Regions from separate parts of the Streptomyces sp. NPDC040610 genome, predicted to be linked through region 2. Evidence: riboswitches for the same ligand, from Rfam matches in the RefSeq annotation. Region 2 holds a riboswitch; the other holds the start of a gene.
What was found. Region 2 has a riboswitch for S-adenosylmethionine ahead of ACZ6AA_RS32020 (aminotransferase class V-fold PLP-dependent enzyme). Riboswitches for the same ligand answer to the same signal wherever they lie in the genome.
Positions count from the first base shown of each region.

Region 1: another riboswitch for S-adenosylmethionine. It lies ahead of thrC (threonine synthase); the one in region 2 lies ahead of ACZ6AA_RS32020 (aminotransferase class V-fold PLP-dependent enzyme).

Region 1 is NZ_JBVIXA010000005.1:60,228-67,876, reverse strand. Features, by position in the region: gene groL (chaperonin GroEL) at 1-178, opposite strand, end outside; gene ACZ6AA_RS19055 (cold-shock protein) at 588-791, opposite strand; gene ACZ6AA_RS19050 (ubiquitin-like small modifier protein 1) at 1,212-1,487, opposite strand; gene thrC (threonine synthase) at 1,601-2,923, opposite strand; SAM riboswitch class I at 2,917-3,068, opposite strand; gene ACZ6AA_RS19040 (glucosyl-3-phosphoglycerate synthase) at 3,200-4,183, shown strand; gene ACZ6AA_RS19035 (alpha,alpha-trehalose-phosphate synthase (UDP-forming)) at 4,394-5,788, shown strand; gene otsB (trehalose-phosphatase) at 5,835-6,683, opposite strand; gene ACZ6AA_RS19025 (DUF3263 domain-containing protein) at 6,700-6,972, opposite strand; gene ACZ6AA_RS19020 (ABC transporter substrate-binding protein) at 7,003-7,649, opposite strand, start outside.
Region 2 is NZ_JBVIXA010000011.1:258,926-266,574, forward strand. Features, by position in the region: partial or broken gene ACZ6AA_RS32015 (glycerate kinase family protein) at 1-842, shown strand, start outside; gene ACZ6AA_RS32020 (aminotransferase class V-fold PLP-dependent enzyme) at 923-2,392, opposite strand; SAM riboswitch class IV at 2,598-2,714, opposite strand; gene trpD (anthranilate phosphoribosyltransferase) at 2,911-3,975, opposite strand; gene qcrB (cytochrome bc1 complex cytochrome b subunit) at 4,129-5,781, opposite strand; gene qcrA (cytochrome bc1 complex Rieske iron-sulfur subunit) at 5,778-6,839, opposite strand; gene qcrC (cytochrome bc1 complex diheme cytochrome c subunit) at 6,836-7,645, opposite strand.

The DNA.
Region 1 (7,649 bases), on a different contig from region 2:
CGATCTCCTTGGCGATGGACACACCATCGTTGGTGATCGTGGGGGCGCCCCACTTCTTCTCGAGGACGACGTTGCGACCCTTGGGGCCCAGGGTCACCTTGACGGCGTCGGCGAGCTGGTTCATGCCGCGCTCGAGGCCGCGCCGTGCCTCCTCGTCGAACGCGATGATCTTGGCCATGTGAAGTGGTCCTCCCGGACGGGGTGGAAAAGCAAACGGACCGTGCTGGTGCCCGCGACGGACGGCCTGCGCGCCGTGTGGTTCCTTGCCCCACCCGGCCTGCGGACCTCACCGACCCGATCCAAGTTCTGTCACTCTCACTCGTAGAGTGCTAACGCCAATGATTAGCACTCGACCCCCTAGAGTGCAAGGTCGCCTCGAAGAGGCGTCGATGAGGGGCGGCGGTCGGGAGACGGGCGGGCGCAAGGTCGCCCTCAGGTCTCGTACGTGGATCCCCGGCTCCCGCACGAGACACCCGCGCCCCGGCGCAACACCCCGATCTTGGAACGACGAAGGGCCCGCGCCCCGTTCCCGGGGTGCGGGCCCTACGTCTATTGCGTCGCGTCGGTGGCCGATCGCGTCAAGCCGCTCAGACGGCGAGCTTGACCATGTCCGCCTGCGGACCCTTCTGGCCCTGCGAGATCTCGAACTCGACTCGCTGACCTTCTTCCAGGGTGCGGTAGCCGTCCATCTGGATCGCGCTGTAGTGGACGAATACATCCGCACCACCGTCGACCGCGATGAAGCCATATCCCTTCTCCGCGTTGAACCACTTGACGGTGCCCTGAGCCATGCCTAACTCCCCTATTACTGGCCCTTGCGCAGACCCGCACTTCGCGGACCCGGGTCAGACCTCACCCCCCATGGGTTGGGGGTGTGCGCCGGAACGCGTCGACCGCGGCTGAATGTATCTGTCCAACTGCCCTCTGCAACAGGTCAATCGGACGAGAATTCTGGGCACGCGCTATCGGAGATTTCCGGAGAATTCCACGGAACTCAGGGCAAGTCGGGCCCGACAAATGTCGCATAGGGCTCAAATAGGCAGGACACTTTGGCTACTTCTTGTCGGCTCCGCGGCCGACTTCGAATATGCGCGCGGCACTGCGTACGCCGGAAACGGCGCTCCATTCCCAACTGTACCGCGCTCAACCATACAGAATTGCCCCCTCCGCTTCTCTCGCGGAGGGGGCAGTCCCGGTGACTCTGCGTGCGCTCAGCCGCCGGCGACGGCGGGAATGATCGAAACCCCGGCGCCGTCCGGCGTCGCGGTCTCCAGACCCTGCTCGAACCGCACGTCGTCGTCGTTCACGTACACGTTCACGAACCGCCGCAGCTTGCCCTGGTCGTCCAGGACCCGGGCGGCGATACCGGTGTGGTTCTTCTCCAGGTCGGCGATGACCTCACCGAGAGTCGCCCCCTCGGCGGCGACCTCGGCCTTGCCACCGGTGTAGGTGCGAAGAATGGTGGGGATGCGGACGTTGACACTCATGGGTTCACCTCAGGGGTACGGGGAGGACGGGGGCGCCCCGTCAGGGGCGCGGGGAACTGCGCGAGGACGGACCGCGACCCGCAGTCGGCAGCGGACCACAGGCCCTACGGCGACTAACCGGCAAGCCCCGCGGAGCGGAACGCGTCGAGGCTCGGCTTGATCGTGGCCGTCGCCTGGGACGTCTCGGCGACCGCGTCGAGCGTCTTCAGGCCGTCACCGGTGTTCAGCACCACCGTGGTGAGGGTCGGGTCGATGAGCCCGGCCTCCACCAGCTTCTTGGTGACGCCGACCGTCACACCCCCGGCGGTCTCCGCGAAGATCCCCTCCGTGCGCGCGAGCAACTTGATCGCGTCGACGACCTGCTCGTCGTTCACGTCCTCCACCGCGCCACCCGTGCGGCGCGCGATGTCGAGGACGTAGGGCCCGTCGGCCGGGTTGCCGATGGCGAGGGACTTGGCGATGGTGTCCGGCTTCTGCGGCCGCACGACGTCGTGGCCCGCCTTGAACGCGGTGGACACCGGCGAGCAGCCCTCCGCCTGCGCCCCGAAGATCTTGTACGGCCTGTCCTCGACGAGGCCGAGGGCGATCAGCTCCTTCAGACCCTTGTCGATCTTCGTGAGCTGGGAGCCGGAGGCGATGGGGATGACGAGCTGGTCGGGCAGGCGCCAGCCGAGCTGCTCGCAGATCTCGTACGCGAGGGTCTTGGAGCCCTCTCCGTAGTACGGCCGCAGGTTCACGTTGACGAAGCCCCAGCCCTCGCCGAGCGGGTCGCCGATCAGCTCGGAGCAGAAGCGGTTCACGTCGTCGTAGTTGCCCTCGATGCCGACGAGCTCGCCGCCGTACACCGCGGCCATGACGACCTTGCCCTGCTCCAGGTCGTGCGGGATGAACACGCAGGAGCGGAAGCCCGCGCGGGCGGCGGCGGCGCCGACGGCACCGGCGAGGTTGCCCGTGGAGGAGCAGGACAGGGTGGTGAAGCCGAAGGCGCGCGCGGCTTCGAGCGCCTGCGCGACGACGCGGTCCTTGAAGGAGTGCGTGGGGTTGCCCGAGTCGTCCTTGACGAACAACTTGCCCTGCTCGACGCCGAGTTCGGCGGCGAGGTTGTCGGCCTTGACGAGCTTGGTCCAGCCCGGGTTCAGGTTCGGCTTGTCGGCCACGTCGGCGGGGACGGGAAGCAGCGGGGCGTACCGCCAGATGTTGGCGGGGCCTGACTCGATCCGCTTGCGCAGGCCCTCCGGGTCGCCGAGGGGAAGGTCGTAGGCGACTTCCAGGGGTCCGAAACACTCGGCGCAGGCGAAGATGGGGCCGAGGTCGAAGCGGGTTCCGCACTCGCGGCAGGAGAGCCCGGACGCGGGTCCGAGATCGACGGTGTCCGCGGAAGGCGTGGTGGTGGCGACAGTCTGCACAGCCATGGAGGCGAGGCCCTTTCTCCTCATCTTCCCCGCGGCGCATCTCGCCGCGAGACGGAATTGGCACCTTCCCGAGCCGGGAGCCTCGCGGCGCGCGTTCGCGGCGACGAGACCGGCTGGAGGGTTGCCGGGGCTTCAACGGGCCGTATCCCTCTGCCCCTCTGGATGAGCGGTATTCGATTGTGACGCCCGGGACCCCCGACATGCGATGGTCACCGGCGTTGTTCAAGACTGTAACCGAAGCCTTGGACCCTTGAGATAGTCGTCCGATGCGCGAGATGGATCACAACCGGGAGGACGCGCGTGCTGGAAGAGGTCGAGCGCTGGCTGAGCAGGCGTTCCTGGTCCGTCGCCGACCGAGCGCCCGGCGCCCTGACAGCCGCCAAGCGTGACCTCGGCACCTCGGTGAGCGTGGTGCTGCCCGCCCTCGACGAGGAGGAGACGGTCGGCGGGATCGTCGCCGAGATCCGCGAGGAGCTGATGGAGCGGGTGCCGCTCGTCGACGAGCTCGTGGTGATCGACTCCGGCTCCGCGGACCGCACGGCCGAGGTGGCGGCGGCCGCCGGAGCCCGGGTGGTGCACCGGGACGCGATCCTGCCGCGGCTGCCCGCCGTGCCGGGCAAGGGCGAGGTCCTGTGGCGTTCCCTGCTGGTCACCCGCGGTGACATCGTGGCGTTCGTCGACGCGGACCTGAAGGAGTTCTCGGCGGACTTCGTCTCCGGCATCGTGGGGCCGCTGCTCACGGAGCCGGACGTGCAGTTCGTGAAGGCGATGTACGACCGCCCGATGACGGTGTCCGACGGCCCCGCGGCCGACGGACCCGCGTCCGGCGCGACGGCCGGGCAGGGCGGCCGGGTCACCGAGCTGATGGCGCGGCCCCTGCTGAACATGCACTGGCCGCAGCTCGCGGGCTTCGTGCAGCCCCTCGGCGGCGAGTACGCGGCCCGCAGATCGCTCCTCGAACGCCTCCCCTTCCCCGTCGGGTACGGCGTGGAGCTCGGCCTGCTCGTCGACGCGCTGCACACCGTCGGCCTGGACGCGCTCGCGCAGGTCGACGTGGGGGTGCGCAGACACCGGCACCAGGACGGGCAGGCGCTCGGCCGGATGGCGGCGGCGATCTACCGCACCGCGCAGCTGCGGCTCGCCCGCGCCCATCTCGTACGCCCCGAGCTGACCCAGTTCGTCCGCGGCGAGCACGGCTTCGAGCCGCGGACGTACGCGGTGGACACGGAGGAGCGGCCGCCGATGGTGGAGGTGGCGGAGTACGCGGAGCGGCGGGTGGCCTGAGGGGGCGGGCCGGGGTGACGTGCGGGCTGGGCCAGGGGCTGCGGGCAGGTCGTATACGGTCCGCCCGGCGTCCGTCCGCCGTCCGTCCGCCGTTCGCGCGCGGGGCGCGGAGGGGGTGCCTCCGGCAGGGCTGCCCGGCAGGGCCGCTCAGGGATGTGACGTTCCCGGCCGTACGTTTGAGCGTTTCCGCGAGCGGCTAGGTTTCGGCACATGGCTTCCGAGCAGGCGGGCGCAGCCCAGGTCCTCGTCGCGTCCAACCGCGGCCCGGTGACGTACTCCCTCGGCGCCGACGGGACGCTCGCCGCCAAGCGCGGCGGCGGCGGGCTCGTCTCCGGGCTCAGTGCCATCGGCGACGAGGCCGACGCCCTGTGGGTGTGCTCGGCGCTCGGCGACGGCGACCGGGAGGCCGTGCGGCGCGGGGTCGGCGAGCCGGGGGTGCGGATGCTCGACATCGACGCCGCCGTGCACGCCGACGCGTACAACGGCGTCGCGAACTCGGTGCTGTGGTTCGTGCACCACATGCTGTACCAGACGCCCCTCGAACCCGCCTTCGGGCCGGAGTTCCGCGCCCAGTGGGCCGCGTACGAGACGTACAACCGGGCGTTCGCCGAGGCGCTCGCGGGCGAGGCGGCGCCGGGCGCGGCCGTCCTCGTGCAGGACTACCACCTGGCGCTCGTCCCCGGCATGCTCCGCGAACTCCGCCCCGACCTGCGCATCGGGCACTTCTCGCACACGCCCTGGGCGCCCGCCGACTACTTCCGGCTCCTTCCCGACGACATCGCCGAGCAGCTCCTGCGCGGGATGCTCGGCGCGGACCGGCTCGGCTTCCTCACCGGGCGCTGGGCGGACGCCTTCACCGCGTGCTGCGTGGCCGTCCTCGGCGGGACGTCCGGGACCCGGATCGGGGTGCACGGGCTCGGGGCCGACGCGGACTTCCTGCGGGAGCGGGCGCGGCGCCCCGACGTCGAGGAGCGCCTCGCCGCGCTGCGGGAGCAGGTCGGGCCCGGGCGGAAGGTCATCGTCCGGGTGGACCGGACCGAGCTGTCCAAGAACATCGTGCGCGGACTGCACGCCTACGCGCAGCTCCTCGCCGAGCGGCCCGAGTGGCGGGAGCGGGTCGTGCACGTCGCCTTCGCCTACCCGTCGCGGCAGGACCTCGCCGTCTACCGCGAGTACACCGCGGAGGTGGCGCGGGTCGCCGACGCCATCAACTCCACGTACGGCACCGACGGCTGGACGCCGGTCGTCCTCCACGTCAAGGACGACTTCGCCCGCTCCCTCGCCGCCTACCGGCTCGCCGACGTCGCCCTCGTCAACCCCATCCGGGACGGCATGAACCTCGTCGCCAAGGAGGTCCCCGTCGTCTCCGACGAGGGCTGCGCGCTCGTCCTCTCCCGGGAGGCCGGGGCCTACGAGGAGCTCTCCGAGGACGCGCTCACCATCAACCCGTACGACGTGTCCGCGACGGCCGCGGCGCTCCACGAGGCCCTCCTGATGCCCCCCGCGGAACGCGCGGAGCGCACCAAACGCCTGGCCGCGGCCGCCACCGCCCTCCCCCCGACCCAGTGGTTCCTGGACCAACTCCACGCCCTGACCACCCCTTGACCACCCCCTGGCCCGCGGCTCCGCGACGGGGGCGGCCGCCGTGCCGTCAGGGCAGTCGGGCCGCCAGGGCCGACAGGAGGGCGACCACGCCGACAGGCCCGTCGGTCACCACGTCCGCGCGGTCGGCCAGCTCCGTGACCTCGGGGCTTCCGCTGCACACAAGAAGCCCCCGCACCTCCCCGTCCGACCGCAACTTGTCCACCGCCGTGAAGGCGGGCACGTCCCCGAGGTCGTCCCCGGCGTACAGGACGGACTCGGCGCCCACCTCACGTACGTAGTCGACGAGGGCGACCCCCTTGTCGACGCCGGGCGGCCGCAGTTCGAGGACGAGCCGCCCCGGCTCGACGATCAGCCCGTGCCGCGAGGCCAGCTCCCCCAACGGCCCCCGCAACGCCTCGAACGCGGCCTGCGGATCCAGGGCCCGCCGCGTGTGGACGGCGACAGCCCGCCCCTTCTCCTCGATCCAGGTCCCCCGCCACGCCCCGATCGCGTCCAGGAACCCGGGCAGCTCGGCCCGCACGGCGGCGACGCCGGGATGCGGCTCGGCGGCCTGCACGGTCCCGGTGACGGCGTCCCACCGCTCGGCCCCGTAGTGCCCGAGCACGACGAGGTGTTCGAGCCCGGGAACCCCGGCGAACCCGCCGTAGCGGACGGCGACCCCCGCGGGCCGGCCGGTGACGACGGCCACGGAGCGGACCTTCGGGGCGAGCGCGGCCAGCGCGGGCACCGCGTCGGGATGGGCCCGCGCCCGCTCGGGATCGGGCACGATCGGCGCCAGCGTGCCGTCGAAGTCGAGGGCGATCACGGCATGTTCGGGCCGGGCCAGAAGCGCGGCGAGCCCGTCCCGCCCGGCGGGAGTGAGCGGCTGCGGCAGGGAGTGCGTCGGGTCACCCATGGGCCAGACCTTAACGTCAACGCTCGGCGCGCCGCGCCTGTCGAACCCGCCGCAGTCGGTTCACGGTGACCGGATCGTGGGCGAGGGCCCGCTCGTCGTCGAGGAGGGCGTTCAGGATCTGGTAGTAGCGGACGGGGGCGAGCCCCAGCTCCTCGCGGATGGCCCGCTCCTTGGCGCCGGGCCCGGCCCAGTTGCGCCGCTCCAGGGCGAGCACGGCCTTGGCCCGCGCGGAGAGTTCACCGGGACCGGCGGGTTCACCGGGCCCGGCCTGCGCGTCGTCGTCCGTCATGGCGCCCACGCTAACCCCGGCGCCCCCGCGTCACTGCGCGCTCTCCTCCGCGTCCGCCTTCGACTCGATCTGCCCGAGGATGGACTCGGGGCTGCCGTTCTTGTCGACGGTCTTGCCGATGTACTTCTTGATCTGCACGGAGACCTGCGCCCAGGACGTCTTGTCGACCGGGTACAGCTGCGAGGCGGGCAGCTCCTCCAGGAACTGGCCGAGCTTCGCGGAGTCCTGCTTGTTGTCCGTCATCTCCTGCGACGCCGACGTCGTGACGGGCAGCAGGTCGTACTCGCGCGAGAAGTCCAGGACGTTCTTCTTGCTGTAGACGAAGTTGAGGAACTCGCCGATCTCCTTGCGGTGGCCGTTCTGCTTGAAGGCCATCATCCAGTCGGCGACACCCATCGTGGACTGGGCCTTGCCGTTGACGCCGGGCATCGGCACCATGCCGTACTTCAGGCCCTTCTTCGAGGCCATCTGCATCAGCGTGGGGTGCCCGTTGAGCATGCCGACGTCACCGCGAGTGAACGCGGCGAAGGCCTCGGCGCGGTCGAGTTGGGCGGGCGGGGTGGGCCCGGTGAGGCCCTTGCCGACCAGCTCGTTCTTCAGCCAGTCGAAGGTCTGTACGTTCTGCTTGGAGTCGATGTCGTACGAGCCGACGTTGTCGGTGTAGCCGCCGCCCCCGC
Region 2 (7,649 bases):
GCACCCACTTCGCGCTCCTCGGCTCCGGCACCGCCGTCGTGGAGATGGCCGCGGCGGCGGGCCTCAGCCTGGTCCCGCGGGACCTGCGCGACCCGGGCGCCACCACCACGTACGGCGTGGGCGAGCTGATCCGCGCCGCCCTCGACACCGGCGCCCGCCGCATCCTGGTGGGCTGCGGCGACTCGGGCACGTCGGACGGGGGCGCGGGCGCGCTGCAGGCCCTCGGCGCCCGGCTCCTGGACGAGGACGGCTGGGAACTGCCGTACGGCGGGCGCGAGCTGATGCGGCTGCACCACATCGACACCACCGGCCTCGACCCGCGCCTCGCGGACACCGAACTGCTCGTCGCCTGCAACCCGCACAACGTCCTGTGCGGCGAGCACGGCGTGGCTCGCGTCTTCGGCCCGCAGAAGGGCGCGACCCCCGCCCAGGTCGAGCAGCTCGCGGCCGGCCTCGAACGCTGGGCGTACGTCCTGACCCGCGACCTGAACGTCACCACCGACCTCTACAACGGCGTCGGGACCGGCGCGTCCGGCGGCCTCGGCGCCGGGCTCGCCGCGCTCGGCGCCCGGCTCCTGCCCCGCTTCGACGTGCTCCTGGACCATCTGGACCTGGACGCCCGGCTCGCCCGCGCCGACCTGGTCGTCACCGCCGAGGGCGCCCTGGACCACCAGACGCCGCGCGGCAAGGTCCCGGCGGAGGTGGCCCGGCGCGCCAAGCGGTTCGGGCGGCCCGTCCTGGTGCTCGCGGGCACCATCGGGGACGGGGCGCACGCGGTCCGGGAGCTCGGTGTGGACGCCTACAGCGCGATCCTGCCCGCCCCGGTGTCGCTCCCGGAGGCGCTGAGCCGGGGCGGCGAGTTCCTGACGGACGCGACGGAGCGCGCCCTGCGCATGATCGTCCTGGGGTCCCGGCTGCGGCGTCAGGCAGCGGCCGCGTCCGCGGGACCGACGGCGGCACTGTCCGCCGCGCCGGCCGCCACCGCTCCGACCGCCACCGCACCCGTCTCCGCCACGCCGGTGTCCGGCACGCACCGCCCGTCCTCCGTGCGGTAGTTCCAGCGCGCCCCGTCGGTCACCAGCTCGCGGACGGCGCGCACGAAGCGCTCCACGTGCTCGTCGGGGGTGCCCGCGCCGAAGCTCACCCGGATCGCGTTCAGGGACCGCTCGCCGGGCGCGGCCTCCGGGGCGCCGCACTCGCCGGGCTCGTCGGGGGCGCCGCCGAGCAGGGTGCGCACGAGCGGGTGGGCGCAGAAGAGGCCGTCGCGCACCCCGATGCCGTACTCGGCGGACAGGGCGGCGGCGAAGTGCGAGCTGTTCCAGCCGTCCACGACGAAGGAGATGACGCCCACGCGCGGCGCGTCGTCCCCGAACAGGGAGAGCACCCGCACCTGCGGCACCGCGGCGAGCCCTTCGGTGACCTTCGCGATCAGGTGCCGCTCCCGCTCCACGAGCGCGTCGAACCCGGCCTCGTCCAGGGCCTTGCAGGCGGAGGCGATGGAGTAGGCGCCGATGACGTTGGGCGAGCCGGCCTCGTGCCGGGCGGCCGTGTCGTGCCACTCGACGTCCACTCCCCCGTCGGCGCGCCGCGCGACCTTCCGCGAGGCCCCGCCACCTGCGAGGTACGGCTCGGCGCCCTGGAGCCAGTCGGCCCGCCCCGCGAGCACGCCGGAGCCGAAGGGCGCGTACAGCTTGTGCCCGGAGAAGGCGATCCAGTCGACGTCCAACTCCGCTACGTCCACGGGGTGGTGGGGCGCGAGCTGGGCGGCGTCGAGGACGATGCGGGCGCCGTGCGCGTGCGCGGCGGCGGCCAGCTCGCGCACCGGCCACAGCTCGCCGGTGACGTTCGAGGCGCCGGTGACGCACACCAGGGCGGGGCCGTAGGGGTCGCGGTCGGCGAGGGCGCGCTCCAGGGTGTGGACGGCCTCGTCGTGGGTGCGCGGGGCGTCGAGGTAGGTGACGCGGGCGTCCCGCCAGGGCAGCAGCGAGGCGTGGTGCTCGGTCTCGAACACGAAGACCTGGCAGTCGGCGGGCAGCGCGGCGGCGAGCAGGTTCAGCGAGTCGGTGGTCGACCGCGTGAACACCACCTGGTCGCCCTCGCGGCAGCCCAGGAACTCGGCGACGGTCTTCCGCGCGTTCTCGAACAGGTCGGTCGACAGCTGCGAGAGGTATCCGGCGCCGCGGTGCACGCTCCCGTAGTACGGCGCGTACGCGGCCACGTCGTCCCAGACCCGCTGCAGGGCCGGGGCGCTGGCGGCGTAGTCGAGCGCGGCGTAGGTCACCTCGCCGCCGGTGACGAGGGGGACGGTGACGTCGCGGCCGAGGACCGGCAGCGGGGCGGCGCAGCAGGGGTCGGCGGAGTCGGTGGCGACGGCGTGCGGGCGTGCGGACATGGCGGTATCTCCCGGCAGGACAGGGCGGAATGGCTGTGAAGGACCCGCACGACGGCACGATGGCCACTTCGCGTACGGGGGGTGCCTCGACGCACGGCCGTACACGGGCCGGACGGAGGATTCTCAGAACGGGGCCGAAGCCCTAGCGCATTCGCTGAACCACGAGACTGCTCCCTCGACGACCAGGACCCCTGGTGACGCGAGGGGTCCGCGCTTGCGGCGGACCTTGCTGTCCACCGCCTGGTCTTCACCCGGGGCACCCCGCCACGGACGGAGGGTTGCCGGACAGCGGGCCGGGGCCTAGTCGCTGTCGCTCATGACCTGCGCAGCATCTTGCCACACGATCTTGGACGCGCAACACCGCAGTCCACAATCCGGACTGGCGAGCCCCGTAAGGGGCGCGGGGAACTGCGCGGCCAGCCACGAAAACGCCGCAGACGCGTCTGCTCAGTACTCGGCAGACGCGTCTGCGGCATTTCGCGCGCTGAGCGCGCAGTTCCCCGCGCCCCTTACGGGGCTCAGCTGTTACTGGCCGTGACCCAGCGCGCCAGCGCGGCCTTCGCCGCCCCGGAGTCGATGGCCTCGGCCGCCTTGGCCATCCCCGCCCGCACCTGCTCCGTGAGCGGCCCGTCGCCCGGCTCCAGGGCGACCAGCGCCGCCGCGGAGTTCAGGAGCACCGCGTCCCGCACGGGCCCCGTCTCACCGTCCAGGAGCCGCCGTGCGACCTCCGCGTTGTACGAGGCGTCGGCGCCCCGCAGCGCCTCGACCGGGACCAGGTCGATGCCGACGTCCCGGGGGTCGAAGGCCTCCTCGCGGACGCCCCCGTCCCGGACCACCCACACCCGCGAGGTGGCCGTCGTCGTCAGCTCGTCGAGTCCGTCGTCACCGCGGAAGACGAGCGCCGACGAGCCACGCTCGGCGAGGACACCGGCGAGGATCGGCGCCATCCGGGCGTCGGCGACACCGGTGGCCTGGGCCCGCACCTTGGCCGGGTTGGTGAGCGGGCCGAGGAAGTTGAAGGTGGTCCGGATGCCCAGCTCGCGCCGGGCGGGCGCCACGTGCCGCAGCGCGGGGTGGAACTTCACCGCGAAGCAGAAGGTGATCCCGGCCTCCTCGGCGACCTCGCGCACCCGTCTGGGGGTGAGCTCCAGGTTCACGCCGAGCTTCTCCAGGACGTCGGAGGCGCCGCTCGCCGAGGACGCGGCGCGGTTGCCGTGCTTGACGACCTTCGCGCCGGTCCCGGCGACGACGATCGCCGACATGGTGGAGATGTTCACGGTCTTGGCGCCGTCGCCGCCGGTGCCGACGATGTCGACGCTCGGCCCGGGCACCTCGATGACATGGGCGTGCGCGTACATCGTCCGGACCAGACCGGAGATCTCCTCGACGGTCTCGCCCTTGGCGCGCAGCGCCACCGCGAAGCCCGCGATCTGCGCGTCCGTGGCCTCGCCGCTCATGATGCGGTCCATGGCCCAGGCCGTGTCGTCCGCGCTCTGGTCGCGCCCGTCGAGCAGCCCGTTCAGTACGTCGGGCCAGGAACGGGCCGCCGCGGTGTCGCCTCCTGCGGGGGTCACAGCGCTCATGGCCGCTCCTGGGTTCGTAGACGAAGACATCCCAAGCTCTTGGGGTGGGTCCACCCTATCCAGCCCCCAGCACGGCAAAGAGCCCCGTCCATGCACTGGACGGGGCTCCTGCCGTGGCGACCTTCGGGTCAGCGCCTGGAAGCGCTCAGGTGATCAGTGGTGGCCGTGGCCGCTCGTGATCTCCTTGTACTCCTCGGCGGTGGGCTTCGGGATCTGGCTCTCCTCGCCGTACATGCCCTTGGAGAGCTTCGCCCGCAGCTTCTGCGAGCCCGTCACCTTGCGCTCGACGCCGTTCTCGTCGACCGTCGGGCCGATCTCGAGCGGCGCGTACTGCTCGTGCGCGGTGAGGGTGTGCAGCTGCTCCTTGTTGAGCGGCTCGTGCACCTCGATGAACTCACCGTGCGGCAGGCGCTTGATGATGCCGGACTCGCGTCCGTGCAGCACCTTGTCCTTGTCGCGCCGCTGCAGGCCCAGGCAGATCCGCTTGGTGACGATGAAGGCGATGACCGGTCCGACGAAGAAGAAGATCCGGACGAACCAGGTGATCGCGTTCAGCGACAGGTGGAAGTGCGTGGCCCACAGGTCGTTGCCACCACCGACCAGCATGATCATGTAGGCGGTGATCCAGGCGACACCGAAGCCCGTGCGGGTCGGGGCGTTGCGCGGGCGGTCCAGGATGTGGTGCTCGCGCTTGTCCCCGGTGATCCAGGACTCGATGAACGGGTAGACCGCGAGCGCGACCAGGACCAGCGGGAAGATCGCCAGCGGGATCATCACGCCCAGGACCAGCGTGTGGCCCCAGATGTTGATCTCCCAGCCGGGCATCACTCGGATCAGACCCTCGGCGAAGCCCATGTACCAGTCGGGCTGGGCGCCGGTGGACACCTGGTCCGGCCGGTAGGGGCCAAGAGCCCAGATCGGGTTGATCGAGGCGATCGCCGCGATGGCCGCGATGATGCCGAAGACCAGGAAGAAGAAGCCTCCGGCCTTGGCCATGTAGACCGGGAGCAGCGGCATGCCGACGACGTTCTTGTTCGTCTTGCCGGGGCCCGCGAACTGCGTGTGCTTGTGGTAGAAGACCAGGATCAGGTGCGCCACCACGAGGCCGAGCATGATGCCCGGCAGCAGCAGGATGTGGACCGAGTAGAACCGGGCCACGAAGTCGCCGCCGGGGAACTCTCCGCCGAACAGGAACATCGACAGATACGTGCCGACGATCGGCACCGACAGGATCGCGCCCTGCATGAAGCGCACACCGGTACCGGAGAGCAGGTCGTCCGGGAGCGAGTAACCGGTGAAGCCGGTGAACATGCCGAGGACGAACAGCAGGAAGCCGAACAGCCAGTTGACCTCACGCGGCTTGCGGAACGCACCCGTGAAGAACACGCGCATCATGTGCACGAACATGCCGGCGAGGAAGATCAGCGCCGCCCAGTGGTGGATCTGCCGGATCAGCAGACCACCGCGCACATCGAAGGAGATGTGCATGGTCGAGTTGAACGCCTCGGACATCAGCTGGCCCTGCAGGGGCACGTAGCTGCCGTGGTACTCCACCTCGTTCATCGACGGGTGGAAGAACAGCGTCAGATACACACCCGTGAGGATGATGATGATGAAGCTGTAGAGGCAGATCTCACCGAGCATGAAGGACCAGTGGTCCGGGAAGATCTTGCGCATGTTGGCCTTGGCCAGGGAGTAGATCCCGAGGCGGCCGTCGGCCCAGTCCGCGACCCGCTCACCGGCGGGTGCTTTCTTGCGCGAGTCGGCCGCCGGGGCGGCCGTCGCCGTGGTGTTCTCGGTGCTCATCCGCGCTCCCAGAAGGCAGGGCCGACGGGCTCTTCGAAGTCGCCGTGCGCCTCGAGGTAGCCCTCCTCGTTCACGCCGATCTTCAGCTGCGGCAGGGCGTGACCGGCGGGGCCGAAGATGACTCGGGCGCCGTCGGAGAGGTCGAAGGTGGACTGGTGGCACGGGCAGAGGACGTGGTGCGTCTGCTGCTCGTACAGGGAGATCGGGCAGCCCACGTGGGTGCAGATCTTGGAGTACGCGACGACGCCCTCGTGCGACCACTCCAGCTCGCGCTTGTCCTTGATGTTGTCCGGCTGGATCCGGACGATCATCAGGGCCGCCTTGGCGATCTGGGTCTGGAAGTCGTGGTCGTGCTCCTCCAGGCCCTCGGGCTTGGCGAAGGTGAGCGAGCCGACCTGGACGTCCGAGGGGCGCAGCGGCTCGTTCGTGTTCATGTTCACGAGCAGCTTGCCCTTGGACCACAGGGTGTGCCGCAGCTTGTCCTCCGGCAGCGGACCGAGGTCACGCAGCAGGACGACACCCGAGAGCGGGACCATGGCGAGCGCGCCGAACATGGTGTTGCGGATCAGCTTGCGCCGACCGAGCTGGGACTCCTTCGCGCCCTCCGCGAAGTCGGCCATGACCTTGGCCTTGACCTCGGGCTCGGCCTCGATGGGGTGCCGGTCGTCGGCGACCTCCACGTCGGACATCAGGGTGCGGGCCCAGTGGACCGCGCCCGCGCCGATGCAGAAGAGCGCCACACCGAGGGTCATGCCCAGGGCGAAGTTGAGCGCGCTGATGTGGCCGATGGGCCAGATGAACACGCTCTTGTCGACCGGGAAGGCCACGAACGAGGCGATGAAGCCGACCGTGGCCAGCATCGAGATGGTGAACAGGAGCGCGACCGTGCGCTCGGAGCGCCGGGCGGCCTGCTCGTCGATGTCCTGGACGCGGTGCTCGTGGGGCGGCAGCCCCGGGTCCGCGAACGGGTCGGCGTCGTCGGCCACGGCTACCGCGCCGTGGGCGGCTGATTCCTGCTCGCTGGGCAGGTTCTCTTCTGGATTCTCTTGGCTACTCATGACTTCTTGGCCTTTGCGGTCCGGGCGGCGACCCACACGGCGACCGCGATCAGTGCGCCGAGGCCGAAGATCCAGGCGAACAGGCCTTCACTGACCGGTCCGAGACCGCCCAGCTTGAGACCGCCGGGGCTCTCGGTCTTCTCACCGTTGACCGCGTCGAGGTACGCGATGATGTCCTTCTTGTTCTTCTCCGGCATCGTCGTGTCGGGGAAGGACGGCATGTTCTGCGGGCCCGTCTGCATGGCCTCGTAGATGTGCTTGGGGCTGACGCCCTCCAGGCTCGGGGCGTACTTGCCGTGCGTCAACGCGCCGCCTTCACCAGTGAAGTTGTGGCACTGGGCGCAGTTGGTACGGAACAGTTCGCCGCCCTTGGCGATGTCGGCGCCCTCAGGGCTGACCTGCTTCTCGGTGGGGATGTTGGGTCCCGCGCCGAGCGAGGCGATGTACGCAGCGAGCTGGTCGATCTGGGCCTGGCTGTAGATGACCTTCTTCTTGGGCGCCTGGGCGCCCTGCTGCTGGAGCGGCATCCGGCCGGTGCCGACCTGGAAGTCGACAGCGGCGGCGCCCACGCCCACCAGGCTCGGGCCGTCGGAACTGCCCTGACCGCCGGTTCCGTGGCAGCTGGAGCAGCCCACGGCATAGAGCTTCTTGCCCTCGTCGATGGCGAGGGACTGAGCGGTTTCGTCGGCCTGCGCCTTGTCCGCCGGAGCGAACGCGGCGTACAGCCCCCCGGTGGCCGCCAGCGCAAGGAGTAGGACGACGACCGCCGCCAGCGGATGGCGTCGTCGTGCGGAGAGCTTTTTCACGGAT